3 regions of the Janthinobacterium sp. LS2A genome follow, and region 2 is predicted to be linked to each of the others. Evidence: predicted binding sites of a transcription regulator. Region 2 holds the regulator's gene; each other region holds the start of a gene.
What was found. Region 2 encodes HrcA, which represses chaperone genes, less so after heat shock. Its sites were predicted from a motif close to TTAGCACTCNNNNNNNNNGAGTGCTAA; they were not measured.
Positions count from the first base shown of each region.

Region 1 (9,882 bases), 720 kb from region 2:
TCGGCCGCGCCGCCGCGCGCCTGCACATGACGCAGCCGCCCCTGTCGCAAACCATCATGGCGCTGGAAGAATTGCTGGGCGCCCCGCTGTTCGTGCGCACGCGGCGCGAAGTGCAGCTGACGCCGGCCGGCACGGCCCTGCTGCCCGAGGCGCGCCGACTGCTGGCGCAGGCGCAGGATTTATCCGCGCTGGTGCTGCGGGCCGCGCAGGGCGAGGCGGGACGTCTGAGCCTGGCGTTTGTCTCGTCGGCCGACTACAGCGTGCTGCCGCCCCTGCTGCGCGCTTACCAGGCGGCCTATCCGCAAGTGCAGATCGCCCTGCAGGAAGCCACGTCCGACCTGCAGCTCGATGAATTGCTGGCCGGGCGCACGGATGCGGGCCTGTTGATCCCGCCCCTGCCCGAAAAAGCGAAAGGGGAACTCGATTACCTGCCCGTGCTGGCCGAACCACTGGTGCTGGCCGCGCCGTCCGGCCTCGACATATTGAATACGCCGGGCCCCGTGCGCCTGCGCGACGTGCCGCCCCTGCCCTTGATCGTTTTCCCGCGCGCCATTTCTCCCGCCCTGCATGACGCGATCCTCGGCGTGTTCCGCGCGGCCGGCATCACGCCGCAGATCGGCCAGGAAGCGATCCAGATGCAGACCATCGTCAGCCTCGTCTCGGCTGGCATGGGCATCGCGCTTGTGCCACAATCGGTATCGAATCTGATGCGCCCGGGCGTAGAATACAGGCCGCTGCAGGACGCCACGCCGCTGGTGGAAACGGGCCTGGCCTGGCGCCGCGACAATCCCTCCGCCGTGCTGCAAGGTTTTTTGGCGCTGCTGCGCAAGCAGATCGGCGCTACCGCCGATTAAAATTAAGTGGCCGCTAAGACAAAAAACGGCCAGCGCCCCCATACTACGCAACCTTGGCTTTAAACAAAGAAAGAAACCCCATGCTGATACACCCGATGCCCGACCCGATAGCCATCCAGATCGGCCCGCTCGCCGTGCACTGGTACGGCCTGATGTATGTGCTGGCCTTTGCCCTGTTCATTATCCTGGGCCGTGTGCGCATCAAGCAGCCGCACATCGCCGTACTGGGCTGGAAGAAGGAAGACCTCGATGACATGCTGTTCTACGGCATGCTGGGCGTGGTGATCGGCGGGCGCCTGGGCGAAGTGCTGTTCTACCGTCCTGAATACTTCATGCACAATCCGCTCGAGATCTTCATGGTCTGGCATGGCGGCATGTCCTTCCATGGCGGCTTCCTCGGCGTCATCGTGGCCATGTATCTGTGGAGCCGCAAGGCGGGCCGCAACCTGTTCGACGTGCTCGACTTCATCGCCCCGCTGGTGCCGCTCGGCTACGCGGCCGGCCGCCTGGGCAACTTCATCAATGCCGAACTGCCGGGCCGCATCGCGCCGGACACCCTGCCGTGGGCCATGCAGTGGCCGGGTATTCCCTATCCCGTGCACCCGTCGCCGATCTACCAGATGCTGGTCGACGGCATTTTAGTATTCATCATCCTGTGGCTGTTTGCGCGCAAGCAGCGTCCGCGCATGGCCGTGGGCGCCATGTTTACCCTGCTGTACGGCTGCGCGCGCTTCTTCACCGAATACTTCCGCACGCCGGACTGGGAAGTCGTGTGGCTGGGCGTGCCGATCACGTCAGGCCAGATGCTGTCCCTGCCGATGATCGTCGGCGCCATCGCGCTGCTGGTGTGGGCATATAAAAGCCAGGTGATGGGCACGCCGCCCACCAAGGTCCGCCCGGCCAACACGTAAAACCGCTGTTCCCAGGTGGCGCGCCAGGCAGGCGCGCCACTTTCCCTCCCCCGCCTCCCGGCAACATTTCCCTCAACACAATTAAATTTCCTCGCGGAATAGACTTGCTGTTGACATCTCGGTATCATCGTTTTCACATGCCGCCACCGGGGAGTGCCTTGCCATGCCGCCTGCCGGACAACAACTGACGTACTCGATTGCGCTGGGTGCCAGCTATGTGCTGGCGCAGCTGGCCTTGACGGCCTGGGCCGGCACGCACGCGCCGTACGTCAGCTATGCGTTCAACATTGTCGCGCCCCTGCTGGCGCTGGCGGCCTGTTGCCGCTGCGCCTATCTCAGCGCGGCGGGCGCCGCCAGGACAGGCTGGGCCCTGTTCGCCGTGGCCATGCTGTTCTGGAGCACGGGCATGATATTGTCCGCCTGGCAGGATCTGAGCGGGCAAGTGGCATCCGACGCCACGTATTTTTCCGATTTCGCCTATTTCATGTATGGCGCGCCCCTGCTGCTGGCCATGTCGTCCGTGACGCACAGCCATCCTTCGCGCACCTTACAATGGCTCGACGCCGTGCAAGTGCTGCTGGCGGCCTACCTGGCCTATACGGCCATCTTTTCCGTGTCGCCATTCGACCAGCGCTCGATCGCGCCGATTCCCGCCAGCCTGCTGGTGCTGACCTACAACGTGGAAAACCTGGTCCTGGCCTGCTGTGCTTCGCTGCGTCTGCTGGCGCACCGCCGCGATGGCGGGCAAGGCCGCTTTTACCTGCTGCTGACGGTGTTTTTATGGTGCTATGCGGGCTGCGCGGCCGCGTATAACTATCTGACCCTGCATGGCGTGACGCAAGCATGGAGCGAAGTGCTGCCCAGCCTGCCGTTCCTGCTGCTGGTGCTGCTGGCTACGCGCGTCACGGCGGCGCAATCCGCAGCCGAAAATACGCAGGCGCAGCAAGCCCCGCAAAAGCTGACCCTGCTGATCGACAATTTCAGTCCCATCTTCTTTACGGCCGCCTTGCTGGGCCTGGGCTTTGCCGTCATGCGCGCGCATTTCTACCTGGCGGCGGCGTCGCTGTTCGTCGCACTGCTGGTCCACGCGCTACGCTCGGCCACCCTGCAAAGCCGCTACATGCAAAGCGAGCTGGCCTTGCGCGCCGCGCATGACAAACTGGAAAAACTGTCGCTGACGGATGGCTTGACGGGCATCGCCAACCGGCGCTGCTTCGACCAGACATTGCAGCTGGAGTGGCAGCGCGCCGCGCGCAACCATCAAGGGCTGGCACTGCTGATCATCGATATCGATTTCTTCAAAAGCCTCAACGATACCTTCGGCCACCCGTATGGCGACGCCTGCCTGGTGCGGATCGCGGCCGCCCTGCACTCGGCGCTGCCACGCGCCAGCGACCTGGCGGCACGCTTCGGCGGCGAGGAGTTTGCCGCCATCCTGCCCGCCACCGATGGCGACGGCGCGCTGGCCGTGGCGCACAAGATGCAGGAAGCGATCGCCGCGGCCGCCATCGTCCACGCGCCGTCGCGCGGCGGCCTGGTGACGGCCAGCATCGGCCTGGCACTGAGTGACGGCGGCCAGACGCCGGAACAATTGCTGGCCGCCGCCGACCAGGCCCTGTACCGGGCCAAGCAGAATGGCCGCAACCGGGTCGAAGCCTAGCCTTTCAGCTTATTGGTAATGACTTTCCATTGCGCCGGCGTCACGGGCGTGATCGACAGCCGGCTGCCCTTCTTGAGCAGCAGCATGTCTTCCAGCTCCGGCATCTGGCGCATCTCGGACAGGGGCAGCAGCGCCGTCTTCTTTACGCCGCGCACGTCGACGCTGATCCAGCGCGGCTGCTCCTGTGTGGCCTTCGGGTCGAAATATTTGCCGCCCTCTTCAAACTGGCTGTGATCGGGATAGGCGCCGCTGGCCACTTCGGCCAGGCCCGCCACGCCCGGCTGCGGGCAGCTCGAGTGATAGAACAGCACGCCATCGCCTGGCTGCATGCCATCGCGCATGAAGTTGCGCGCCTGGTAGTTGCGCACGCCGAACCACGGCATGGTGTGCTTGGGCGCGGCCATCAGGTCGTCGATGCTCACTTCATCGGGTTCGGATTTCATCAGCCAGTATTGTTTCATGCAGACTCCGTATCAAAGTGACAGACGTAAAAAAACGGTTGCGCATCAATGCTGCAACCGTTTTCAGTTGTACTACCAAGTTACTGCGAATTGGGCCCCGCCTGTGCCGCTATGCCGGCATCCCGAACCAAACGGTTCAAGGTGGTCACGTTAGTTCAATTTCGGGTTCGTCGAACGAGCGACGCTCACTCCCATCAAACAAAATTCGCAACCGATGCGCATAAATGGTTCAAGGAATATATGGCAATCGCGAACACCGCAGGGTAGACCCAAGTTTACTCCTTTGATCGCGCATCGCAAAGACAAATCGTCGCGTGCACGCTTAAAAAAGGTTTTCCTGGGGCGTCAGAGCGCTATCCAGGACAGTATGCATGGCCGAGATTTTCTGCTTCACTTCCAGGATCGTCAATTCCGACAGCGGACCTTGCGGCGACTTCACGGAGAGGAACTCCGCGGCCACGCCCAGGGCGGCCAGTACGGCGATGCGGTCGTTGCCCTTGACCTTGCCCGCGTCGCGGATGGCTTTCATTTTGCTATCGAGATAGATCGCCGCTTCGCGCAGCGCACGCTCTTCGCCGTCGCGGCACACCATGCTGTAGGACTGGCCCATGATATTGACATCGACACGCGGCATCACGCTTCCTTCTCGTTCTCGGCAATATAGGCGCCCGCTTCCGAAGCGGCTTGCTCCAGGCCGGCTTGCACCAGTTCGGGAATTTTTTCCAGCAAGGCTTCCACCCGCTCCTGCGCCTCGCGCATGCGCTGCACGTACAGGGCGTTCTCGGCGGCCAGCGCGGCGTTATCCTTGCGCAGTTGCGCGTTTTCACGGCGCAGCGCATGGGTCATTTCGGCCAGCAGGCCTATTTTGTCGGATAATTCGTTGAATTCGGAAATCATCCCGCCACTATAGGGCGGACGCTCCATGGGCGTCAATCGAATCACGCCGCTGTCACACATATTTACATCAATGCAGGTCAGTTGCCGTGAAATACACGCTTTTTCCGGCGCTTTTCGCCAAGTGCGCGCATCTGCCAGCGCCGCGATGGCAGCGTTTTACTCGTCGACGTAATCGGGTTCGATATCGAGTCCGCCATAGCGGTTTTCACAAGAGCGGCGCGTCAGCGTCTGTTGTCCGCTCTTGCCGTCAAGCACCATCGTCAAATCGCGGCAAGTACGGCCGTAGCTGCCAGGTTTGGCGTCCGTGCCCGAAGGCGTCAGGCGCACCGCCAGCGGTACCGCATTGCCCAGTCCCTTGTTGCTCCACTGGCGCGTCTTGCCATCCTCTTCATCCTTCAATGTGCGCACGGCGGCCGTCAACAGGGCTTGCTTTTCCTTGGCATTCAGTTTGGCGATGGTGACGTCGGACAGGAAAGGCGGATACACGACGGGCGCCGGATCCTTGCCCTGCACATCCCAGCGGCCGCTGTTCTGCGAACAGGTGCGGCGGCTCAGGTCCTGCGACTTGCCGCCCGCCGTGACGACGAATTTCAGGTCGCGGCAGATGTGCGCCTTCAGGCTGTGTTCCGTCATGCCGGAGTTGCTGAAGTTATATGTGACTTTGACCGGCACGCCGCGGTCGCCGCCGTTGTCCCACACGTGCGCTTCCTGGTCGTCGTCATCCTTGTTCAGATCGTTGAACAGGCCACCCAGCAGCATTTCCTTTTGCTGCGGCGTCAGGGCGGCCACAGTGATCTCGTCGACGATGGTGGGCGTTTGCGCGGCGGCATTGCCCAGGCAGGCGAGGCCGATGACGGTGGCGCCCAACAGGCGCAGGGCGGTACGGGAAGTGGTCGATGGCATGGCGTGCTTTCTCGTGCAGGTGGCGATATATGGTGATATTGATATGCAATTACAATCATCTTATCAAAGTCCATAGTAAAACTGTGTTTCCTGTACGTACAGGAACGCCGTTCGCCTGACGGGCATGCTAGAGTCGCGCCTGTTGCTGACGCCCGGGAACGAGGCTTGCGTTTGCGCAAACCCTGCGTAAATGCAGGCTGCGCAGAACGTCTAAGCTTATCTTCCCGGAGAATAAGCCCTTGAATAAGCCCCCTACCGTCCCTATAATTAGCACTCGTTAGTAGAGAGTGCTAACAAACTCTTTCGTAGCAATCCTCAGGACATGATGGTGTCTGCCGGGCAACAGCAGGGAACGCTACGCGGCGGGCGACGCCGCGATGCCACCACTGCCTAGCTGGCACGCACTCGATGACATGGGGTTTGCTTGACCGTTGCGGGCTGCTTTCAACGGCGGTCACTGAAAGCACGCCTGGCGCTGTGCCAGGCATGTATTCATTTAGCAACACCTATCCATTGAACTTTAAGGAGTTTTGTATGAATCTGCGCCCATTGAACGATCGCGTCATCGTCAAACGCCTCGACCAGGAAACCAAAACTGCGTCCGGCCTCATCATTCCTGATGCAGCTGCTGAAAAACCGGATCAAGGCGAAGTCCTTGCCGTAGGCAATGGCAAGATTCTCGACGACGGCAAAGTCCGTCCTCTGGATGTCAAAGTGGGCGACCGCGTCCTGTTCGGCAAATACGCTGGCCAAACCGTCAAAGTTGACGGCGATGAGCTGCTGGTCATGCGCGAAGAAGACATCATGGCGATCGTCGTCAAGTAATTGTTTCCACGTTGTAGACAGATACATCCCGAAACTCAGGAGAATTGAACATGGCAGCTAAAGAAGTAGTATTCGGCGACGCAGCGCGCGCCAAGATGGTCGAAGGCGTCAATATCCTCGCCAACGCAGTCAAAGTCACCTTGGGCCCGAAAGGCCGCAACGTCGTCCTGGAGCGCTCGTTCGGCGCCCCTACCGTCACCAAGGATGGTGTGTCGGTAGCGAAAGAAGTTGAACTCAAAGACAAGCTCATGAACATGGGCGCGCAAATGGTCAAGGAAGTTGCTTCCCGCACCAGCGACAACGCCGGCGACGGCACCACCACCGCAACCGTGCTGGCACAAGCCATCGTGCGCGAAGGCATGAAGTTCGTTGCCGCCGGCATGAACCCGATGGACCTGAAGCGCGGTATCGACAAGGCAGTTGCTGCCACCGTCGAAGAACTGGCGAAAATCGCCCGTCCTTGCACCACGACCAAAGAAATCGCCCAAGTTGGCGCGATCTCGGCGAACTCGGACTACTCGATCGGCGAGCGTATCGCTGAAGCGATGGAAAAAGTCGGTAAAGAAGGCGTCATCACCGTGGAAGACGGCAAGTCGCTGAACGACGAGCTGGACATCGTTGAAGGCATGCAGTTCGACCGCGGCTACCTGTCGCCATACTTCATCAACAACCCAGAGAAACAAGTTGCCGTACTGGACAGCCCATTCGTCCTGCTGTGCGACAAGAAAATCTCGAACATCCGTGACCTGCTGCCGGTACTGGAACAAGTCGCAAAAGCTGGCCGTCCACTGCTGATCATCGCAGAAGACATCGAAGGCGAAGCGCTGGCGACCCTGGTTGTGAACAACATCCGCGGCATCCTGAAAACCTGCGCAGTGAAAGCACCTGGCTTCGGCGACCGCCGCAAAGCCATGCTGGAAGACATCGCTGTCCTGACCGGCGGCCAAGTGATCGCTGAAGAAGTCGGCCTGACCCTGGAAAAAGTGACCCTGGCCGAACTGGGCCAAGCGAAACGCATCGAAGTGGGCAAAGAAAACACCATCGTCATCGATGGCGCCGGCGAAGCTGCCTCGATCGAAGCACGCGTGAAACAGGTGCGTGTGCAGATCGAAGAAGCGACCTCGGACTACGACCGTGAAAAACTGCAAGAGCGCGTCGCCAAACTGGCTGGCGGCGTTGCCGTGATCAAGGTTGGCGCAGCCACCGAAGTCGAAATGAAAGAGAAAAAAGCCCGCGTTGAAGATGCACTGCACGCTACCCGCGCTGCCGTGGAAGAAGGCATCGTGCCAGGCGGTGGCGTAGCCCTGCTGCGCGCACGCGCCAACATCACGGTCAAGGGCGACAATCCTGATCAAGACGCTGGTATCAAGATCGTCCTGCGCGCAATGGAAGAGCCACTGCGCATGATCGTGCAAAACGCTGGCGAAGAAGCTTCGGTCGTCGTGGCAGCCGTACTGGCTGGCACGGGCAACTACGGCTACAACGCTGCCAACGGCACGTATGGCGACATGGTTGAAATGGGCGTCCTGGACCCAGCCAAAGTGACCCGTTCGGCACTGCAAAACGCCGCTTCGATCGCTTCGCTGATGCTGACGACCGACTGCATGGTCTGCGAAATCGCTGACGACAAAGCAGGCGGCGGCATGGGCGGCGGCATGGGTGGTATGGGCGGCATGGGCGGCATGGACGGCATGATGTAATGTCCGGCGGCCAGTCGCGCAGGCGACGGCACGACTGGCCGCATACGCCGGGACAGGGCTGGCAGACCAAAAGCTGTCAGCGCCTCCCCGGCGGCCCCGAAAGCCACCTTCTACGGAAGGTGGCTTTTTTTCGTCTATGAATTTGGCAAACCCGTTTGGCAAACCCGTTGGAAAGCCCGGCGATTGCCCGCCTGCCCGTTTTGCTTTAGCATGGCCGCCATCGTCGTTCTTTCTCATCCCACCATCATGCCGCCACGCGCCTCTTCTTCCAAAACCACCATCATCGCCGGCATCCTGGCCGGCTTGCTGGCCGCCGGCCTCGGCGCTTTCTACCTGCACCAGCAATCCGCGCCGCACGGTGACCATGCCAAGGCCTCAAGCAGCCAGACGACGGCGCAAGAACAGAACGCGCGCGCCGTCGATGCCTTGCTGGCTTTGCCGGAAATCAAGGCCTGGTCGGCGCATATCGAAAAGGCTTCGGGCGGCCGCGCGCACGGCGCCGTGATGGAAACGTCGCCCGAGACGCGCCTCGTCGATGGCGTCGCCTGCTATCAGCTGAGCTTTTTCGAAAGCACGCCCGATGCGGCGCACCGCTGGGAAAGTTTCGTCGTCACGCCCGACGGCAAGCGCATCCTCGTCGACGACACCGTCAGCGGCGACCTGATCAGCCTGGAACAATGGCGCAAGGACAACGCGCCCATGCAGCGCATCGCGACGCAGTAACGCCCTACACCGGCGAGCCTTGCGGCGGGACGCTGGCGTTGCAGCGCAAGCTTTACTTTCTGGCATCGAAGACCGATACTCGCCCACATGCCCGCCATCACTGTCCGCCCCCTCACGCCAGACGACGCCAGCGCCTACCGCGCGCTGCGCCTGGCCGGCATCGCCGAACTGCCCGCCGCCTTCTGCACCACGCATGCGGCGGAAAGCGGCTTGCCGCTGGCACGGATAGCCGAGCGCTTGCGCACCACATCGCACCAAATAATATTTGGCGCTTTCGACAAGAAACAATTGATCGGCATTGCCGGCCTGCGCCGCGAACCGATCGCCGTCGTGCATGACAAGGCCAGCCTGTGGAGCGTGTACGTGGCGCCGCAGGCACGCGGGCACGGCGCGGGACGGCAACTGGTGCAGGCCGCCATCGCGCACGCCTGCGGCGTGCCCGAACTGGCCCGCGTGCGCCTGGCCGTGGCACAGGACAACAACGCGGCATTGACCCTGTACCTGGGCTGCGGTTTTACCCTGGCGGACGGTCCCGCATCGGATGGCATGCTGCAAATGCAACTGTTGCTGCCCCGCCCTGCCCTTGCAAGTGCCGAAAGTAATGTCTTTATGAAAATCAATACCTTACAAATCCCTGCGAAATAGCGGACAGGCCGTTTTTTCTGTTGCAAGCAAACGCGGCAGGCCTTAGCATCGCGGCTTACAAAAAAAACTTGGGGAGAGCCAATGTCATCGGCCGAGACACAAACCGCCACGGGCAAAATGCCCCGGCAAATACCGTACATCATCGCCAACGAAGGCTGCGAACGCTTCAGCTTTTACGGCATGCGCAACATCCTGACGCCATTCCTCATCAGCACCTTGCTGCTGATGATCCCGATCGACCAGCGCACGGGCGAAGCCAAGCACGTGTTCCACACCTTCGTCATCGGCGTGTACTTCTTCCCG
Region 1 is NZ_JAZHPB010000002.1:122,072-131,953, forward strand. It holds gene V3C40_RS06370 (LysR family transcriptional regulator) at 1-854, shown strand, start outside; gene lgt (prolipoprotein diacylglyceryl transferase) at 935-1,765, shown strand; gene V3C40_RS06380 (GGDEF domain-containing protein) at 1,929-3,425, shown strand; gene V3C40_RS06385 (EVE domain-containing protein) at 3,422-3,886, opposite strand; RNA gene ssrS (6S RNA) at 3,977-4,154, opposite strand; gene V3C40_RS06395 (cell division protein ZapA) at 4,209-4,520, opposite strand; gene V3C40_RS06400 (hypothetical protein) at 4,520-4,783, opposite strand; gene V3C40_RS06405 (hypothetical protein) at 4,940-5,686, opposite strand; gene groES (co-chaperone GroES) at 6,221-6,511, shown strand; gene groL (chaperonin GroEL) at 6,562-8,211, shown strand; gene V3C40_RS06420 (hypothetical protein) at 8,422-8,934, shown strand; gene V3C40_RS06425 (GNAT family N-acetyltransferase) at 9,022-9,579, shown strand; gene V3C40_RS06430 (POT-type proton-dependent oligopeptide transporter) at 9,661-9,882, shown strand, end outside.
Region 1: the regulator HrcA is predicted to act here: its motif matches at 5,954-5,980, upstream of groES (co-chaperone GroES).

Region 2 (9,882 bases):
GGCGCAAGCCGTGCCCTGCGGTCCCGTCAACCGCATCGACCAGGTCTTTGCCGACCCGCAAGTGGTGGCGCGTGGCTTGAAAGTGGAGATGCCGCACCCGACGGCGGGCACGGTGGCGCTGGTGGCCAATCCCGTGCGCCTGTCTCAGTCTCCAGTGCAATACCGTTTGCCGCCGCCATTGCTGGGGCAGCATACGCAGGAAGTGCTGCAGCAGTGGCTGGGGTTGGACAGTGCGGAGATTGACGGTTTGCGCGAGCGCAAGGTGGTGTAAAGATTGATGGGAAGAACGTAGGTCGGATTAGCGCTTGCGCGTAATCCGACACCGCACCCAGCGCCAACAATGTTGTCGGATTACGGCCCGCAGGGCCTAATCCGACCTACGATTCTATTTACTTGAGTACCAGCTTCAACGCCGGCTTTTCGCCATAATCGTCATAGCGCTCATTGATGCCGGCGATACAGAAGGTGATTTCTTCCAGTAAATCAGACACTTGCGCCTTCATGCTTGCCGCATCCTGCACAACGATTTCCAGCACTTCGTTCGGCTTCAAACGGAATTGCGTCATGTTTTCGTCGTCGCGCAAATAGCTGAGGCAATCGACCCAGGCATCCATGCTGTTGCCGTAGAACTCGGGGAAACCGAAGGCTTGCACGCATTGCGCGTGAAAACTCGCTTCGTCGGTGATGTCTTTTCCATTCAGGATGGCAGTGGCCATGGTGCTCCTCAGTTCTTCAGCGACAGCACATCCTGCATGTCGAACAGGCCGGTCGGTTTGTCGGCCAGGAAACGCGCGGCGCGCAGTGCGCCGTGGGCGTAGGTGACCCGGCTGCTCGACTTGTGGCTGATCTCGATGCGCTCGCCGATGCCGGCAAACAGCACCGTATGGTCGCCGACGATATCGCCGCCGCGGATGGTGGCAAAGCCGATGGTTGACGGGTCGCGTTCGCCCGTCACGCCTTCGCGGCCGTACACGGCGCATTCCTTCAAGTCGCGGCCCAGGGCGCCGGCCACCACTTCACCCATTTGCAGGGCCGTGCCCGACGGCGCATCGACCTTGAAGCGGTGATGCGCTTCGATGATCTCGATATCGTAGCCTTCGGACAGGCTTTTCGCGGCCAGTTCCAGCAGCTTCATGGTGACGTTCACGCCCACGCTCATGTTCGGCGCGAACATGATGGCCGTCTTTTCGGCGGCGGCGGCAATGGCGGCCTTGCCAGCGTCATCGAAACCGGTGGTGCCGATGATCATCTTGACGCCGTGCTCGGCGCAATACGCCAGGTGCTGCAAAGTGCCTTCAGGACGCGTGAAGTCGATCAGGTAATCGGCGCCGGCCAGGCCGGTGGCCAGGTCGGACTCGATCAGCACGCCGGCAGGCTTGCCGAGGAAAGCGGCGGCATCCTGGCCGACAGACGGCGAACCGGCGCGGTCGAGTGCGCCAGCGAGCACGGCGTCGGGCGCGTTGCTGACCGCTTCGATCAAGATATGGCCCATGCGGCCGCTGGCGCCAGCGATGGCAATTTTCAGTTCAGTCATTTTATTCTCTTACAACAGCTTATTTGGTGGGTTCGGCAGCAGGTGCAGGCTCGGCGGCAGGTGCCGTTGCGGGTGCAGGTGCAACTTCAGGCTTGCTCACAGGAATGGCAGGGGCGGCATCGGCTGGCACCGGCACGGCGCTTGGCGCCACGGGCGATGGCACAGCGGCGGCAGGCACGTCGGCCTTGGCGACCTTGGCGAACGGCGACGGACCGGCGATACGGTCGATGTATTCTTTCTCCGTCGGCAAGTTGCCGCCTTCGAAACGTTCCACTTTACCATCCTTGCCGAAGTACACGACCACGCGGCTGCTGGTGGTTTCGCCACTGCCCCGGGCCAGGCGGAATGGGTAATCCCAGCGGTCGGCATGGAAGATATCGGTCAGCAGCGAGGTGCCGAGGACGAAGCGCACCTGGTCGCGCGTCATGCCCACTTTCAACTGGGCCAGCATCTCTTCGGAGACAAAGTTGCCTTGTTGAATGTCAGGACGGTAGGGCGAGAAAAACCACATGAATTTTTGCAGCGGCGTAATGGTGGTCGTTTGTGCGCCCTGTTCGGGGACCAGTTCCTTGCCTTCTTTTTGAGCAGCTGCCGGCTTTTCGCCAAGGATGCCACGGCTGGCGCAGCCGGACATGGCCAGCGCGACACAGACCATGCCTGCCACGACTGGTGCTCGGAATGAAATACGGTGCCAGAGAGATGGCAATACAGCCGGTGTTACGCGCATAAATGACCTCAATTTGATGAACAAAACGCCAGGAGTGGCCGGCCTGCCAAAAAATGCATATTTTGGCACTCCCCGCTAAAACGCTATATGATAAAGCACCTGACCCACATACGAGCAACAAACATGAGTAACAATCCTAGTGATCTCAAGGCAAGCGGCCTGAAAGCCACCCTGCCACGGCTGAAGATACTCGATATCTTCCAGAGTAGCCCGGTACGCCACCTGACGGCGGAAGACGTCTACAAGATTCTGCTGGCCGATAATATGGATGTCGGCCTGGCAACTGTCTACCGCGTCCTGACCCAATTCGAACAGGCAGGCTTGCTCAACCGCAACCATTTTGAAACCGGCAAGGCGATTTTCGAACTCAACGAAGGCTCCCACCACGACCACCTGGTGTGCCTCGACTGTGGCCGGGTCGAAGAATTCTTCGACGAAGAAATCGAAATCCGCCAGCAAAAAGTGGCCGAAGAGCGCGGCTTCAAGATCGCCGAACACGCGCTGGCCATCTACGGCAACTGTACCAAGACGGCTTGCCCGCACAAAACCGCCTGATCCGTGCTTGCCGCTCCCATGGAGCGGCTGGCGCATCAGGCAGTACGATCAATGATGGCTGAGCGCGCTTGACAGTAATTTAGCCGTGATATCGACAATCGGAATGACGCGCTCGTAAGCCATGCGCGTCGGTCCGATCACTCCCAACGTTCCCACGATCTTGCCGTTGACTTCATACGGCGCCGTCACCACGCTCATTTCATCCATCGGCACCAGGTTCGATTCGCCGCCGATGAAAATCTGCACGCCCGTCGCCTTGCTCGACACGTCGAGCAGCTGCATCAAGCCCGTTTTTTGCTCGAACATGTCGAACATCTGGCGCAGCGAATGCATATTCGATGACAGATCGCTCACGCTGAGCAAGTTGCGCTCGCCGGAAATCACCATGTCGTCGCTATGGTCGGCCATCGCCTCGCTGCCCGCTTCCACGGCCGCCTGCATCAGGCTGCCCATGTCGTCGCGCAACTGGCGCAGCTCGCCCTGCAGGCGCACGCGCACGGCTTCGAATGACAGGCCGCCATAATTCTGGTTGATGTAATTGGCCGATTGCACCAGTTGCGCCGGCGTATAGTCGGCCTCCGTCAGCAATAAACGGTTCTGCACGTCGCCGCCGGGCGCGACGATGACGAGCAGGATGCGTTTTTCGGACAGGCGCAGGAATTCGATTTGCTGGAACACGGATTCGCGGCGCGGGCTGAGCACGACGCCGGCAAACTGCGACAGCGACGACAGCATCTGCGCCGCGTTGGCGATGGTTTTTTGCGGCTGCGGCGTCTGCAGGCGCATGCGCGACTCCACCAGATGCTCATCCAGATGCCGGACAGTCAGCAAGGTGTCGACAAAGATGCGGTAGCCACGCGGCGTGGGGATGCGTCCGGCCGAGGTATGCGGACTGGACACATAACCGAGCTCTTCCAGATCGGCCATGATGTTGCGGATCGTGGCTGGCGACAGGTCGAGGCCGGAAATTTTCGACAAGGCGCGCGAACCGACCGGCAGGCCGTCGGCGATATATCGCTCGACCAGGGCTTTCAGCAGTGTTTGGGCACGTGTATCGAGTTGCATGGTTTTTTATTTAAGCAAGTATTTTGTTAAGCAAGCGGCAACGAAAGCGGCCGAACGTGCATCAACAGCGCCTATTATGCACGTTCGTCCGCCCGGCGGCGATCAATCTTCCAGTTGCCCCTGCAGCCACAGCAGCAATTCATCAAAGTTGGCGCAGATGGCGTCGGGCTGCACGCCGGCGGCCAGGTGGGCGTCGCTGCCCTTGCGGTTCATCCACACGGCACGCATGCCCGCCCCTTGCGCCCCCGTCACATCGAAATACAGATCGTCGCCGACATACACGGCTTCATGGGGCGCCACGCCCAGCGCGGCGCAACCGGCCAGGAAGATGCTGGCGTCGGGCTTGGCCACACCGAAATCGCTGGCGGCGATCGATACCTTGAAATGCTGCGCCAGGCCGATAATTTCAAGGTCCGCATTGCCATTCGAAATGGAGCCGACCAGCATGCGCTGGCCCATCCAGGCCAGGCCAGGCAACACATCGTCATACGGCTGGACGCGATGGCGCGCCGCCAGGAACTGCGCGATGGCGCCATCGACCAGGGCCGGATCCTCGCCGGCGGCCTCGAAGGCGGTCAGCAAGCCCGCGCGGCGCAGCTCGATCAGGTTGCCATGAAAATGCGGTTGTTCATTGAGCATGGCTAGCCGGTGCTGGCGCAGCACCTCGATGGAAAACTGCTGCGCCACCTTGGGCGCATGCGTGGCCAGCCAGTCGTGCAGCAGGGTTTCGGCGGCGGCAATCACGGGCGCGATGGGCCACAGAGTATCGTCGAGGTCGAACAGGATGGCCTTGGGCGGCACGGGAGGTTTTACAGGAGCAAGGGACATGGGATTCACGGTGGATGCCGCGCCACAGTGCGCAGCCTGCATCTATTGTCGCACCGATCGCCGCCACCGGCATGGCTGCGCCCCCGTGAAATGGGGCCGGGCCAGCGCTTCCCGGCGAAAAATTGTTACAGGGTGATACAAGGCAAGATCATTCAGCTTGCCAGATAGACTAAAATAGGCGCCATTCCAATGCGGCGCCAGCGTCCGCGTTGCGCTACCCAACCTAATTCGTTTTGGAGAATGTATGAAAAATTTGTACCTGCGCTCGATGCTGGCGGCGGCTTGCGCCGTCACATTGGCAGCCTGCGGCGGCAGCGGCGGCAACCTGTATCTGAGTGGCCAAGTGTCCAATCTGGCAAAAGACGGCCTGATTCTCCTCAATGATGGCGAACGCTTGCCGGTCTCCGCAGGCCAGACCTCGTTTGTTTTCACCAAGCTGGTCAACACCGATGACCGCTACGACATCAGCATCGCACAACAGCCCAAAGGCGCCGTGTGCACGATTACCAATGGCGCAGGCAAGGCATCGAGCTATACCGTGACCACTGCCCTGGTGACTTGCACGACCAATACCTACCCGCTGAGCGGCACGATCACGGGCCTGACCGCCGACGGTTTGACCTTGGCCATTGGCAACGCCAGCACCAGCCCGCTGAAAGGCAGCACCAGCTATACGTTCCCGGCTGTCAATGACGGCATCGCCTACAATATTTCCATAGCGACGTATCCAGCGGGCCAGACGTGCAGTTTCGTGGGCTCTGCCAGCGCCAACGGCCGCGATGTTGTCGGCACCATGGGCTCAGCCGCCACGACCGGCGCCACACTGAACTGCACGGCGCAGTAAGCCACGCGATTCGTCACCACTATATTGGAGAAATACATGAAGTTATCCTGCCTGCGCCCACTCGCCGCGCTGCTGTTGACCCTGGGACTGGCTGCTTGCGGCGGCAAGGCCTCGTATGATGTCAGTGGCACCATCAGCAACTTGAACACCGACGGCCTCGTCCTGGCCAACGGCGGCGTCCCGCTCCCGGTCAAAGCCGGCCAGACCTCGTTTACCTTTGCCAAGCGCATCGACTATGGCACCGACTACAACATCACCGTGCAGACCCAGCCAGCCCACATGACTTGCGCCATCAGTGGCGGGACCGGTTCGGCCGGTCATTACCTGAGCATCCAGGCAGCGGTCGTGTGCACGCAAAATAGCTACACGGTTGGCGGCACGGTGACTGGCCTGACAGCCGACGGCCTGGTCTTGATCAACGGCAATGCGCAAACCACGGTGGCCAAGGGCAGCACGACCTTCACCCTGGCATCGCGTGTTGCCGATGGCGACAAGTATGGCATCAGCGTATTTACCCAGCCAACCGGCTTGAAATGCAGCGTGGCGCCCAACACTGGCGTCGGCGTGATGGGCGAAGCGAACGTGACCACCGTGCAGATCGCCTGCAATCCGGGCTAACGCTGTGGCGCTGGCAGCCGCGACGCGGCTGCCAGGAAGAGATATCACTGAAGAATATAGTTGATATTCGAAAGATAAATTGGAGTTATATGTGGCGATGCAGCATAATGCATCCGTCTCCTCCAACTCTTCCAAGAATTGGATTTAGCCCGCTTTTACCAGCGGGCTTTTTTTTGCCCAAAATTCCTCAAGCGGGTTTATTCAAGTCCGGCTGCAGCATCTGCACGATGCTGGAGAAATCCTGCTGCGCATAACCGGCTTGCGCATGCATCTGGTACAACTGGCGCACCAGCCCGCCCAACGGCGTGGGCGCGTTTGCCGACAGGGCCGACTGCTGCGCCAGGCCCAGGTCTTTCAGCATCAGCGCCGTGCCGAAGCCACCCGTGTAATTGCGCGACGCGGGCGTGCCATCCATGACGCCGGGCCACGGGTTGTACACTTCCAGGGTCCAGTTGCGCCCCGAGCTCTTGGCCATGATGTCGGACAACACTTTCGGATCGAGGCCATGCGCCACGCCCAGGTTCAGCGCCTCGGCCGTACCGGCCATCAAGATCCCCAGCAGCATGTTGTTGCAAATCTTCGCTACCTGACCCGCACCCGCCTCGCCCGCATGGAAGATGTTCTTGCCCATCTTTTCCAGCAATGGACGCGCCTGCTGCAAGGCCGCTTCGCTGCCACCCACGATGAAGGTCAGGGTGCCGGCCGCCGCGCCCGCCGTGCCGCCCGAGACGGGCGCATCGATCATGGCAAAGCCGCGCTCGCTGGCCGCCTGCGCCACTTGCCGTGCCACGTCGGCCGCGATGGTGCTGCAATCGATGAACAGGGCACCGGGCTTGGCGGAATCGAGCACACCGCCAGCCGCCAGGTACAGCTCCTGCACGTGCTTGTTGGCTGGCAGCATGGTGATGACGGCGTCGGCCGTCTGTACGGCCGCGCTGGCCGATGCAGCCGCCGTGGCGCCCGCTTCAACGAGCGATGCGACGGCTGCTGGCGCCAGGTCGAAGACGGACACGTGGAAGCCGGCGGCCACCAGGTTGCGGGCCATCGGCGCGCCCATGTTGCCCAGGCCGATGAAAGCGATATGTTGCATTTTTTAAAGTCTCCTGTTGTTCTTTTAATGCAGGTCGCGCAAAGGATGGCTATCCCATGGCGCCGCGAAATATTCATTCAGATACGCATCGCCGACGTCGGCCAGGCTGGCCGGCTGCCACTGCGGCGCGTTGTCCTTGTCGATCAGCAAAGCACGCACGCCTTCGCTGAAGTCCGCATGGGCGCAGCATTGCACGGCCACGATCAATTCCAGCTGGAACGCTTGCGCCAAACTCATGTGACGTGTGCGGTCGCGCATGGCCCAGACCAAAGCGGCGGAACTGGGCGCGCCCTTGGCCAGCGAATGGGCCGCCTTTTGCAGCCAGGCCGAATCGCCGTCGTACGCGGCAATGGCGGCCACCACTTCGGGCAAAGTGGGCGCTTGCGTCAGTGCCGCGATGGCGTCGAAGTTGGCGCGCACTTCGGAGACGGGCAGCATGGAGGCAGGCGCCGAGAAACCGCGCAGCAAGCGGCCCAGCTGCTCGCCGTTCGCCTGCGGGCTGGCTTGCCATTGCGCCAGCGCCAGCGAGTCGAGCACCATGGCGCGCTCTTCCTGGCGCAGGAAATAGTCGCCGAGCCCTGTGAACAGGGCGTCGGCCGCGTTCATCGGCGCGCCCGTCAAGCCCAGGAACAGGCCGCTGCGGCCCGGCATGCGGCCCAGGAACCAGCTGCCGCCCACGTCCGGGAACAGGCCGATCGTGATTTCCGGCATGGCGATGCGCGTGCTTTCCGTTACGACACGGTGACTGGCGCCCGCCATCAGACCCAGGCCGCCACCCATGACGATGCCGCCGCCCCACACGAGCAGCGGCTTCACGTACGTATGGATGCGGTGGTCGAGCCGGTATTCCTCGGCAAAGAAGGCCAGCGCCTGCGGGTTCGGCACGACGCCCGGTTGCTCGGCAACTGCCGAACGCAGGCTGCGCACGTCGCCACCCGCGCAAAAGGCCTTGTCGGTCGACGAGTGCAGCACCACGCAGGCGATGGCGTCGTCACTGGCCCAGCGCACGAGGGCGCCATCGATGGCGCGTATCATGTCCAGGGTCAGCGCATGCAGGGATTTGGGCGCATCGAGGGTGATGACGCCCAGCTTCATGCCGCCGGGACAATCGCGCTCCTCGATCTTCACCGTATCAATCAGGGTGCTTTCAGCCAAGATTTCAGCCATTGCGCCACTCCGCCGGACGTTTTTCCAGGAACGCTTGCACACCCTCTTTCTGGTCTTGCGTATCGAACAGGCCCAGGAACAGGGTGCGTTCATCGGGCAGGGAATTGACGAGCGGATGGCTGCGCGCGCCCTGGATCAGGGTCTTGCACGCCGTCACGCTGCTGGGGCTCTGGCGCGCCACCTTGGCGGCCAGGGCCAGCGCCGTGGCGGCAGCCTTGCCGGTTGGCACGACTTCTTCGACGAGGCCGATGGCCAGGGCCTTGGCCGCATCGACCCGCTCGCCGCATAAAATCATGCGCTTGGCCCAGCCTTCGCCCACCAGCCATGGCAAATGCTGCGTGCCGCCCGCGCACGGCAGCAGGCCGACCGATGCTTCCGGCAAGGCCATCTGCGCGTGTTCTTCCGCGATACGGATGTCGCAGGCCAGCGCGCATTCGAGCCCGCCGCCCATGGCATAGCCATTGATGGCGGCGATGCTGACGCCGCGAAACGCGGACAATGCCTCGAACGCCTCGCCAAACGCGGCGGCCATGGCAAACGCCGTGTCCTTGTTACCATCGGCAAACACGTTCAAGTCGGCGCCGGCCGAGAAGAACTTGGCGCCGCCCCCCGTAATCACGAGCGCATACACGTCCGGGTCGGCATTCAGGTCGGCCACCAGCTGCGTCAGCCCGTTCAGGCTGGCCAGGGTCCACGTGTGGGCCGGAGGATTATCGAGGGTCACCAGGGCCGTGTGGCCACGGCGTTCCAGCAGTAAATTTGTATACACTTTGCTCATCGTAAGGTCTCCGTGGCGCCGTCTTTCAAAATCGCTCGCGCGACGATCAGGCGCATGATTTCATTCGTCCCTTCCAGGATCTGGTGCACCCGCGTGTCGCGCACATGGCGCTCGAGCGGATACTCGCGGATGTAGCCATAGCCGCCATGCAATTGCAGCGCATCGTTGGCCACATTGAAACCCACGTCCGTGGCGAATCGTTTGGCCATGGCACAATACGCCGTGGCGTCCGGGCTTTCCTGGTCCAGTTTCCAGGCCGCCAGGCGCACCATCTGGCGCGCCGCCACCAGTTCCGTCAGCATGTCGGCCAGCTTGAATTGCAGGGCCTGGAACTGCGCCAGCTCGCGGCCAAACTGCGTGCGCTCCTTCATGTACGCTTGCGCGCGCGTGAGGGCCGCCTGCGCCGTGCCCACCGAGCACACGGCGATATTGATGCGCCCGCCATCGATGCCCTTCATGGCAATGGTAAAGCCTTCGCCTTCCGCGCCCAGCAAGTTACCTACAGGAACTCTTACCTGGTCGAAGCTGATGATGCGCGTGGGCTGGCTGTTCCAGCCCATCTTTTCTTCCTTCTTGCCATACACGATGCCGGGCAAATTGGCCGGCACGGCAAACGCGGAGATGCCGGCCGCGCCCTCGCCGCCCGTGCGTGCCATAACGATCAGCATGTCCGTCT
Region 2 is NZ_JAZHPB010000002.1:843,223-853,104, forward strand. It holds gene V3C40_RS09615 (CaiB/BaiF CoA transferase family protein) at 1-271, shown strand, start outside; gene V3C40_RS09620 (barstar family protein) at 390-716, opposite strand; gene dapB (4-hydroxy-tetrahydrodipicolinate reductase) at 725-1,534, opposite strand; gene V3C40_RS09630 (outer membrane protein assembly factor BamE) at 1,554-2,189, opposite strand; gene fur (ferric iron uptake transcriptional regulator) at 2,385-2,816, shown strand; gene hrcA (heat-inducible transcriptional repressor HrcA) at 2,865-3,881, opposite strand; gene V3C40_RS09645 (HAD family hydrolase) at 3,984-4,709, opposite strand; gene V3C40_RS09650 (hypothetical protein) at 4,954-5,553, shown strand; gene V3C40_RS09655 (hypothetical protein) at 5,590-6,171, shown strand; gene mmsB (3-hydroxyisobutyrate dehydrogenase) at 6,359-7,261, opposite strand; gene V3C40_RS09665 (enoyl-CoA hydratase/isomerase family protein) at 7,286-8,428, opposite strand; gene V3C40_RS09670 (enoyl-CoA hydratase) at 8,421-9,206, opposite strand; gene V3C40_RS09675 (acyl-CoA dehydrogenase family protein) at 9,203-9,882, opposite strand, start outside.

Region 3 (9,882 bases), on a different contig from region 2:
GCCGGGCATGGAATCGGACAGGACGATGTCCGTGGCGCCCGCACTGTTGAGCAAACTGAAACTGTAGCTGACGTAGCCTTTCCATACGCACACAGCGCCCTTGCGGCAGCGGCTGTCGTTGACGCGTTCGAGTTTCAGGGTATCGGTGGCGGTGATGGCGACCTGTTCGCCCGGCGACAGCACGTGGGTGACGCTGCGCGGCGTGTTTTCCGCGTCGCCGGCGCTGCCGGCCGCGCCGCAGCCGGCCAGCACGGCCAGGCAGGCGAAGAACAGGGGAAGCAGCATGGTGCGGTAAGAGCGGGTCAGAGAATGCATGTTTTTCCTTTCAGGTAGAGCGTCCCGGGCGTGCCTGTGCACGCGTGGGATAAAATGATAGTAACAAAATGATATTTTTCTGGCGCACTATTGGCGTGCTGCCGATGAATTGACGCGCCAGCCACGCGGCGCGCCGATTACTGCGTAAAATGGCTGTTTTGAAAATCAGGAAACAACCATGAAAAAAACCGACCTGGCCAAAAGCGATGCCAAGAAACTGATGGGAAAGATGAATGTTCCCGGCGCCGGTGCATTCGGTAAGGAAGCGGTGGTCGTCGACCGCCGCGAGCAGCGCAAGCGCGACCAGGCCCTGGGCCTGGTGCCATTCGCCGTCAAGCTGAACAGCGATCTGGTCTTGCAATTGCAGACCCTGGCCAAGGAGCGCGGCGCGGATCTGAATGAATTGGTCGCCGAAGTCCTCGTCAAGGGCTTGGCCGCAGCTTAATGGGCTGCCATGTTTATCTGTTGATAAACATCAACTTGTAAAACTAAAAGGCGCCTTGCGGCGCCTTTTGCATTGCGGCATTGCTTGCGATTACACCCAGGCGGCCAGGGCGCCCTTCATTTTTTTCAGCGCCGCCACTTCGATCTGGCGGATGCGTTCGGCCGATACACCGAACTCTTCCGCCAGCGCGTGCAGGGTAGCGCCGGAACCGTCGTCGTTGGCCAGCCAGCGCGCTTCGATGATGCGGCGCGAACGGGCGTCGAGCTTGCTCAAGGCCGTTTCCAGGCCTTCCGATTGCAAACGCGTCACTTGTTCCGCTTCCAGCACCTTGGTCGGCTCGCTTTGCTCCGACGACAGGTAGGCGATCGGCGAAAACTTGTCGTCTTCATCGTCGGTCGGCGATTCCAGCGCGATGTCGCGGCCGCTCAAGCGCGTTTCCATCTCGATCACTTCTTCGCGCTTCACGTCGAGCAGCTTGGCCAGCGCATCGATCTGCTTCGGCGTCATCGCGTCCAGGCCCGTCTTGTGGCTGCGCAGGTTGAAGAACAGCTTGCGCTGTGCCTTCGTCGTCGCGACCTTGACCAGGCGCCAGTTTTTCAGGATGTACTCATGCATCTCGGCTTTCACCCAATGCATGGCGTACGACACCAGGCGCACGCCCTGGTCCGGATCGAAACGTTTCACGGCTTTCATCAAGCCGATATTGCCTTCCTGAATCAGGTCGGCATGCGGCAAGCCATAGCCCAGATAGCCGCGGGCAATCGAGACCACCAGGCGCAGGTGCGACAGCACCAGCTCTTGCGCGGCGGCCAGGTCATTTTTTTCGCGCAGGCGTTTCGCCAGCGAAATTTCTTCGTCGTGGGTCAACATGGGCAGGCGGTTCACGGCCGAAATATAGGCGTCGATATTGCCCAGATTGCCAGTGAAACCGAGGCCCAGCGCATTACTTTTGGTCGGAACCAATGCGGACGTTGCGGACATCATAGTCATGTTTTCTCCCTCGTAGTCTTGCTTTGTTCCAGTTGGCCACGTCACGCGACGTGGTCCTGTTGTCTGTTCGTTTTTGCGTATCCGGTCTTGCACTTGCAGAGCGCGGCACCATCTTCATCTGGCGTCCATGGCGCTACTGCCTTTGGTATGTCCCTATATTAGCACTCTCTGCCTGAGAGTGCCAATCAGCACATTTAATCGTCCTGATAGCCTAAATACTATGGCGGATTAATGCTTGATATATATCTCTGAACAGCGATTTGACCACGTAGCTAGTCTACGGCCTCTGGCTGAAGCGAGCCTTAAGAATACTTGCTTAATATCAAGATAACAGCAGACGGGGGAGGGTGACGCGCATGGCGGCGCCAGGAGCGCCGCCATGGAAGGGATGGTCAGTTCAGGCGCGCCAGGTGGCGCTGCACGCAGAGGAAGGCGCCGATCAGGCCCAGGCCGGCGCTGACGGCCAGCAAGCCCGCCATCGGCAGCGGCGCCAGCGGCACCAGTTGGAATTCGGACGCATACAGGCGCGCAAACTCGGCAATCGCGGTATTCAGCGGTTGCAAGGCCAGCGCCACGGCGCCCAGGGCCAGCGCGCCGGCGCACAGGCCCAGCAGGGCGCCCGTGTAATAGAAGGGGCGATGGATGAAGGTGTCCGTCGCGCCGATCAGTTTCGAGATGCTGATTTCATCGCGCTGCTGCATCACTTGCAGGCGGATGGTGTTGAAGACCACGGCGATCACGGCCACGCCCAGGGTGATGGCCAGCAGCAGCAGCACCAGGCGCAGCACGCCCAGCAGGGCCGCCAGGCGCTTGACCCAGGCCGAATCGACTTGCGCCGATTCCACGCCGGGCAAGTGGCGCAGCTGTTCCGCCACGGCATCGACGTCCTGCGCTTCACTGGCGCTGCTGAAGGCGTCGAGTTTCAGCACATAGCTGTCGGGCAAGGGATTGTCGCCCAGGGTACTCAGCACATCGGCCAGGCCATTCTTGTTTTTCAGCGTGTCGAGCGCCTGTTCGCGCGGGATGAAGACGATCTTTGCCTTTTGCTCGCCCACGATCTTGCGCATGGCGCTGGCCAGGGCCACTGCTTGCTCGCGCGGCGTGTCAATCTTCAGGAAGACGCTGATTTCCGGGTCGACCGACATCTGTTCCGACATCGGGCGCACATTGTCGAGCATGGTCAAGCCGGCGAACGGCAGCGACAGGGCAATGGCGACGACGACGACGTTCAACAGAAAGCCGCCTGGCGACTTGCGTAAATGAATCAGCGCCGAGCCCAGCGCGAAGCGGTGTTGACGGAACCAGCCTCTCATGGCTGTTCTCCCTGCGCGTCGTCCAGGCCGGGGGGCGGTGCAAAATCGGGATCGGGCGGGGCGAAGACGGGCGCTTGCGTGGCCTTGTCGATGGCGACCAGCTGGCCGTTTTTCAGGTGGATCACGCGGGCGGCGGCGTCGAGCATCTGTTCGTCATGGCTGGAAATGAGGCAGGTCACGCCCACCGAGTGGAAGGCTTTCAGGGCGTCGAGCACCTTGTTGGCGCTGGCGCGGTCCAGGTTGGCCGTCGGTTCGTCGGCCAGGATGATCTGCGGCCGGTTGACGATGGCGCGCGCGATCGACACGCGCTGCTGCTCGCCGCCCGACAGCGACAGCGGCCGCGCCATGGCGCGGTCCAGCAAGCCCACCTTGTCGAGTGCGGCGCGCGCGCGCTGCTCGGCGGCCGCCTTGTGGGCGCCCACGACGAGCAGCGGCAGCATGACGTTGGCCAGGATGGAGCGGTCGTTCAATAACTTTTGCTGCTGGAAGATCAGGCCCATGTTGCGACGCAGGAAGGGCACGCCGGCCGGCTTGATCTTTGCCATGTCCTGGCCATTGACGATCAGCTTGCCCGAAGTGGGGCGTTCCATGGCGGCGATCATTTTCAGCAGGGTGGATTTGCCGGCGCCGGACGGGCCGGCCAGGAACACCAGCTCGCCCTTGGCAATACTGAGCGAAATGTCGCTGAGCGCCACGGCATCGGGGGAGTATTGCTTGGAGACGTGCTGAAATTCAATCATGTAGGTAGGCTTATCCGAGCAGCGCTTCGACAAATTCGGCAGCCACGAACGGCTGCAAGTCTTCAATTTTCTCACCGATGCCGATGAAGTACACGGGCACGGGACGCACGCGGGCTATCGCCGCCAGCACGCCGCCCTTGGCGGTGCCGTCCAGCTTGGTGATCACCAGGCCGCTCAACTGCAGGGCATCGTCGAACGCCTTCACTTGCGTGAGGGCGTTCTGGCCCGTGTTGCCGTCGATGACGAGCAGGGTTTCATGCGGCGCGCCATCCATGCCCTTGCCGATCACGCGCTTGATTTTCTTCAATTCTTCCATCAGGTGCAACTGCGTCGGCAAGCGGCCCGCCGTGTCGACCATCACCACGTCGATGCCGCGCGCTTTCGCCGACTGCACGGAGTCGTAGGCCACGGCGGCCGGGTCGCCCGATTCCTGCGAAATCACGGTAACGTTGTTGCGCTCGCCCCAGACCATCAGCTGTTCGCGCGCGGCGGCACGGAAGGTGTCGCCCGCAGCCAGCAGCACGGACTGGTTGTTCGACTGCATGTGCTTGGCCAGCTTGCCGATGGTGGTGGTCTTGCCGGCGCCATTCACGCCGGAAATCATCATCACCAGCGGCTTGTGGCGGCCCAGCTCGAAGCGCTTTTCCAGTGGCGAGAGCAGCTCGATCAGCAGCACTTTCAGCGCGGCCTTGACGGCGGCGGCGTCGAGCAGCTTGTCTTCCTTGACCTTTTTCTTCAATTCCGTGAGCAGGAATTCCGTGGCGTCGATGCCGGCGTCCGACATCAGCAGGGCCGCTTCCAGCTCTTCGTACAGGGCGTCGTCGATCTTTGCGCCGACGAACAGCACGGACAAGGTGTTCGAGGTTTTCGACAAGCCGGCCTTCAGGCGCGTCATCCACGATTTTTTCTCGGGTTCGGCGGCCACGATCACGGGCACGAGCTCGGCCGGCGCGCCGCTCAGCGGTTCAGCGGACGGGGCTGCTGCTGGCGCGGCAGGCGGCGTGGCGGCGGGAAGGACGAGAGGCTCGGCTGGCGCAGCCTCGGGAGCGATGGGTTTTTTCTTGAAGAAACTAAACATGGATGTGTGGTGGCGGGTGCTGACCTAAGGCCCGGCGGCGCCGGACACTGTTGATCCGGCTATTCTACCAGAGCGCGCCCGGCCCTTCATGCTTTACTGTTCGATTGGCAACATTGTGCGGCTATCCACGGAGATCGCCGCAATTGCCGCGCTTTCCAGCCGGTTCAGTGGGTTTGCAGGGCGAGCGCCTGATGGCGGCGGCGCCAGTCGGCGATGCTTTCGTCGACTTGCCGCAAGTCCAGCACATGCAAAAACGGTGGCGGCTGCTTGTACAGCACGGGACTACGTCCGCCGGCCCACAATTCCATCTCTGGCGGCAAGCTTGCATGCAGCTGCTGCAGGCTGTCGCGCGTCTGCCGTTGCTTGCTGGCGCTGGAAAACGACAGCGCGACGATGTCGGCCCGCTGCGCGCGGGCGGCCGCGACGATGTCCGTCAGCGGCGTTTCCACGCCCAGCGACATGCAATGGGCGCCGGCCGCCGCGCACAGCGCCTCGGCCATCAGCAGCCCCAGGCCATGGCGCTCCTGCGGCAAGGTGCTGAGGACGATGCGCGGCGTGCGCGTGGACGGGCTGCTTGCTTGCGGCAGGGAAAAGATGGCGTGGCGCATCACCGTTTGCAAGGTTTCGCTATACAGATGCTCTTCATACACGGCCAGGTCGCCGCAAGCCCACGCTTCGCCCACCATGCCCGTGAGGGGGGCGATCACGTCGATGGTGAACGCTTTCAAACCCAGCACGGCCAGCGCCTGGCGCAGGGCGTCGCCCAGTTCCGCCATCTGGTGGCCACGGCACAGCGACAGGTAGTGTTCGAGCTGGGGTGCTGGCGTGGACGCCGCCGCACTGCCGGCGCTGGCCAGCTGCTGCAATTGCACGGTGCTGTGTTGCATGATTTTTCCCGGACGAAATCCGAGGTCCAGCAGGCGCTTAACCATGCGCAACTTCTGCACTTGCTCGGCCGGATAGCTGCGTTCGCCAAAGGCGTCGCGCTGGGGCTGGGGAAAGGCGTAGCGGCGCTCCCACACACGCAAGGTTTCCTTGGCCAGCCCGGTATCGCGCTCGACATCGCTGATGCTGAAGGCGGAAGTAGGTTGCAGGTCAGTATCCATACCAGGGGGCTTGCTCGCATGCCAAAAGAACGTGGAGTGCATTTTACGCCTTCCGCCGCCCCGGACCAAATAGCTGAATCCGATTGAAAATTGCCGACGTATAAGTTTCTGAACGGCTGAGAGTGCTCATTGACATAAATCAATATTTCATCGATTATCCATGAGGCTCATTTGTCCAGGACAAACTTAACACAGGTGCACTCATGAAAATTGCCGTCGTCGGAGCAGGAATCGCAGGATTGTCGTGTGCCTATCGCCTGGCGCAAGCGGGCCAGGACGTCACCTTGTACGAGGCGGGCGACTATTTTGGCGGCCACAGCCATACGGTGGACGTCACGCTCGATGGCGTCACGCATGGCGTCGACACGGGTTTTCTCGTGTTTAACCACGCCACCTACCCGAACCTGGTGCAGCTGTTTGACGAACTCGGTGTCGAGGCGGCCGACAGCGATATGTCGTTTTCCGTCAAAATGCCGCTGGGCACGGCATCCGATGCGCGCGTGCTGGAATGGGCGGGCGCCAATCTCGATACCGTGTTTACCCAGCGCAGCAATCTGCTGCGCCCCGCCTTTTTGCGCATGCTGCGCGACATTGTGCGCTTCAACCGCCAGGCCAGCGCCCTGGCCACGGCCAGCGTGCCGGCGCCGGCCATGTCGCTGGGCGAATACCTTGACCTGCACAACTATGGCGACGAGTTCCGCCACTGGTATCTGCTGCCGATGGCCGCCTGCATCTGGTCGTGCCCGGCGCGCCAGATGCTGGCTTTTCCCTTGGCCACGTTCATCCGTTTCTGCCACAACCATGGCTTGCTGCAAGTGAGTGACCGTCCGCAATGGCGCACGGTGCGGGGCGGATCGCGCGTGTACGTGGAAAAACTGCTGGCCGGCATCCCGCAGCAGCGCCTCGCTTGCCCCGTGCTGGCCGTGCGCCGCCAGCCGCACGGTGGCGCGCGCATGGTCGAGCTGCATACGGCCGCCGGCGTCGAGCATGTCGATCATGTCGTGCTCGCTTGCCACAGCGACCAGTCGCTGGCCCTGCTGGGAGATATCCGCGACGATGAGCGCTCCGTGCTCGAAGCCGTGCGTTACCAGCCGAATCGAGCTGTGCTGCATACGGATGCGTCCTGCCTGCCGCAGCGCCGCAAGGCATGGTCGGCCTGGAATTACCAGGGCAGGCCGGCCGCGCAAGGCGATGCGCCGCAAGTGTGCGTGCATTATTTGCTGAACCAGCTGCAACCCTTGCCCTTTACCACGCCCGTTATCGTGTCGCTTAACCCGCTCGACGAGCCCGCTCCGGCGAGCATCATCGACGAATTTTCGTATGCCCACCCCGTGTTCGATGGCGCGGCCATTGCCGCCCAGGCGCGCCTGGCCGGTTTCCAGGGCGCGCAGCATACGTGGTTCGCGGGCGCCTGGACGGGTTATGGTTTCCACGAGGACGGCTTGAAGTCGGGCCTGGCCGTGGCGCAAATACTCAATGGCATGGCGGCGGCGGAGCTCGGCCATGCCGCGTGATCCATCGCCGCCCGTGGCACCGCAGCCCCAGCTGTGCCTGGGACAGGTGCGCCATGCGCGGCTGCGCCCACGCGCACATGCTTTTGCTTACGGCATGTTTTATCTGCGCCTGCCCTTGCGCAGCATGGGGGCGCGCGATTTTCCTGCCCGGCTGATGTCGCGCAACGGCGCCAATGTGCTGTCCTTCCGCGACAGCGACCACGGCGATGGCGCGACGCCGCTGCTGGACTGGATCGACGGCTTGCTGCGTGAACATGGCGTGGCGGATGCGGGTGGTGAAATCTGGCTGCAAACCATGCCGCGCATGTTCGGTTATGTCTTCAATCCCGTCAGCTTCTGGTTTTGCCACCGCCCGGATGGCGCGCTGCGCGCCGTGGTCTGCGATGTGCGCAATACCTTTGGCGAGCGCCATCTGTACCTGCTCGAGCAGGGCGGCGCCATCGCGTATGGCAGCGAGCTGCGCGCCAATAAAATTTTCCACGTCTCGCCGTTTTGCAAGGTGGAGGGAAATTATCGTTTCCATTTCCTGCGTAACAGCGAACAGGGCGGCGAGCGCCACCTGGCCCGGGTCGACTATGACGACCTCGACGGCCCGCTGCTGCAGACGAGCTTGTCCGGCACGGCGCAGCCGCTGCGCGATGGCGCCATCGCCTGGGCCCTGCTGCGCTATCCGTTGATGACGTTAGGCGTGATGGCGCGCATTCATTGGCAAGCCTTGCGCCTGTGGCTGCGCCGCGTGCCGTTTTTCAGCAAACCCCTTCCACCACAAGAAAAGGTGTCCCGATGAGCTCCGATTTCCTGCCGACCGGCCTGCAGGCGCGCGCCTGCGTCCGTCCCGACCACACGGCCGATCACACGCACCTGGACGTGCCCGCCTCCGGGCGCGTGATCTTGCGCTTGCTGGAAAAACTGCAGCATGGCGCCCTGCGCCTGCGCACGCCTGACGGCAGTATCTTGCTGTATGGCGACGGCAGCCACCCCGTCACCCTGGACTTGCACAATTGGCGTTTGTGCTCGGCCGTGCTGCGCTCGGGCGATATCGGCTTTGCGGAAACGTTTATCGCCGGCGACTGGCGCACGGACAATTTGCCGGGCCTGATCGAGCTGATGATACGCAACCGCGCGCAGATCGAATCGCTGATCTATGGCAACTGGTGGGGCAACCTCGTCTACAAGCTGCGGCACTTGCTCAACCGCAATTCGCGGGCCGGCAGCAAGAAGAATATCCACGCCCATTACGACATCGGCAACGCCTTTTATCAGTTGTGGCTGGATCCGTCGATGACGTATTCGAGCGCGCTGTTCAGCGAAGGCGCCAGCCTGGAGCAGGCGCAAGGTGCGAAATACCGGCGCATCGCCGACCAGCTGCAGCTGCAGCCGGGCGCCAAGGTGCTGGAAATCGGCTGCGGCTGGGGCGGCTTTGCGGAAACGGCGGCGCGCAGCTACGGCGCCCACGTGACGGGTTTGACTCTATCTACGGAGCAACTTGCCTATGCGCGCCAGCGCCTGCAGGACGCGGGGCTGGCGCAGCAGGCTGATTTGCAACTGTGCGACTACCGCGACAGCGCCGGCCAGTACGACGCCATCGCCTCGATCGAGATGTTCGAAGCCGTGGGGCAAAGCTACTGGCCCGGCTATTTCGAGTGCGTGGCGCGCAACCTGAAGCAGGGCGGACGCGCCTGCATCCAGACCATCGTCATTGCCGACGACTTGTTCGAGCGCTACAGCAAGAGCACGGATTTTATTCAACAGTACATTTTCCCGGGCGGCATGCTGCCGTCGCCGGCCGAGTTTCGCCGCGCCGCCGAGGCGCAGGGTTTGCGCGTGGAAGACGCCTTCAGCTTCGGCCTCGATTACGCGGAAACCTTGCGCCAGTGGCGCGCCAGCTTCCTGGTCCAGCGCACGGCGCTGGAAAAGCAGGGTTTCGATGGCCGTTTCCTGCTGACCTGGGAGTTTTACCTCGCGTATTGCGAGGCCGCCTTCCAGGCGCACAACACGGATGTGATGCAATTTACCCTGATCAAGGACTGACCATGCGCCGCCTGCTTGCCACTATTGTGCTGTCATTGACCGTGTTGGGTGCCGCGGCCGCGCCGCCGGCCTTTATCGCTGCCGACGTGCCCGAAGCCCGGCTGGCGGGCGAGGGCGAATACACGTGGTTCGGCATGCGTATTTATCGGGCGCAACTGTGGGTGGGCCCGCAAGGCTACCAGGGCGCGGCGTCCGAAACGGCGCCGTTTGTGCTGGAACTGCGCTACGCACGCGCGCTCGACGGCAAGAAGATCGCCGAAGCCAGTCATGAACAGATGCAAAAGTTGGGCGTGGGCACGGAAGCGCAGCGCCTGGCCTGGCTGTCCACCATGCAGCGCATCTTTCCTGAC
Region 3 is NZ_JAZHPB010000009.1:57,646-67,527, reverse strand. It holds gene V3C40_RS22845 (hypothetical protein) at 1-315, opposite strand, end outside; gene V3C40_RS22840 (hypothetical protein) at 494-760, shown strand; gene rpoH (RNA polymerase sigma factor RpoH) at 851-1,744, opposite strand; gene ftsX (permease-like cell division protein FtsX) at 2,143-3,063, opposite strand; gene V3C40_RS22825 (cell division ATP-binding protein FtsE) at 3,060-3,803, opposite strand; gene ftsY (signal recognition particle-docking protein FtsY) at 3,814-4,881, opposite strand; gene V3C40_RS22815 (MerR family transcriptional regulator) at 5,046-5,987, opposite strand; gene V3C40_RS22810 (NAD(P)/FAD-dependent oxidoreductase) at 6,191-7,501, shown strand; gene V3C40_RS22805 (DUF1365 domain-containing protein) at 7,491-8,288, shown strand; gene V3C40_RS22800 (cyclopropane-fatty-acyl-phospholipid synthase family protein) at 8,285-9,532, shown strand; gene V3C40_RS22795 (chalcone isomerase family protein) at 9,535-9,882, shown strand, end outside.
Region 3: the regulator HrcA is predicted to act here: its motif matches at 1,909-1,935, upstream of rpoH (RNA polymerase sigma factor RpoH).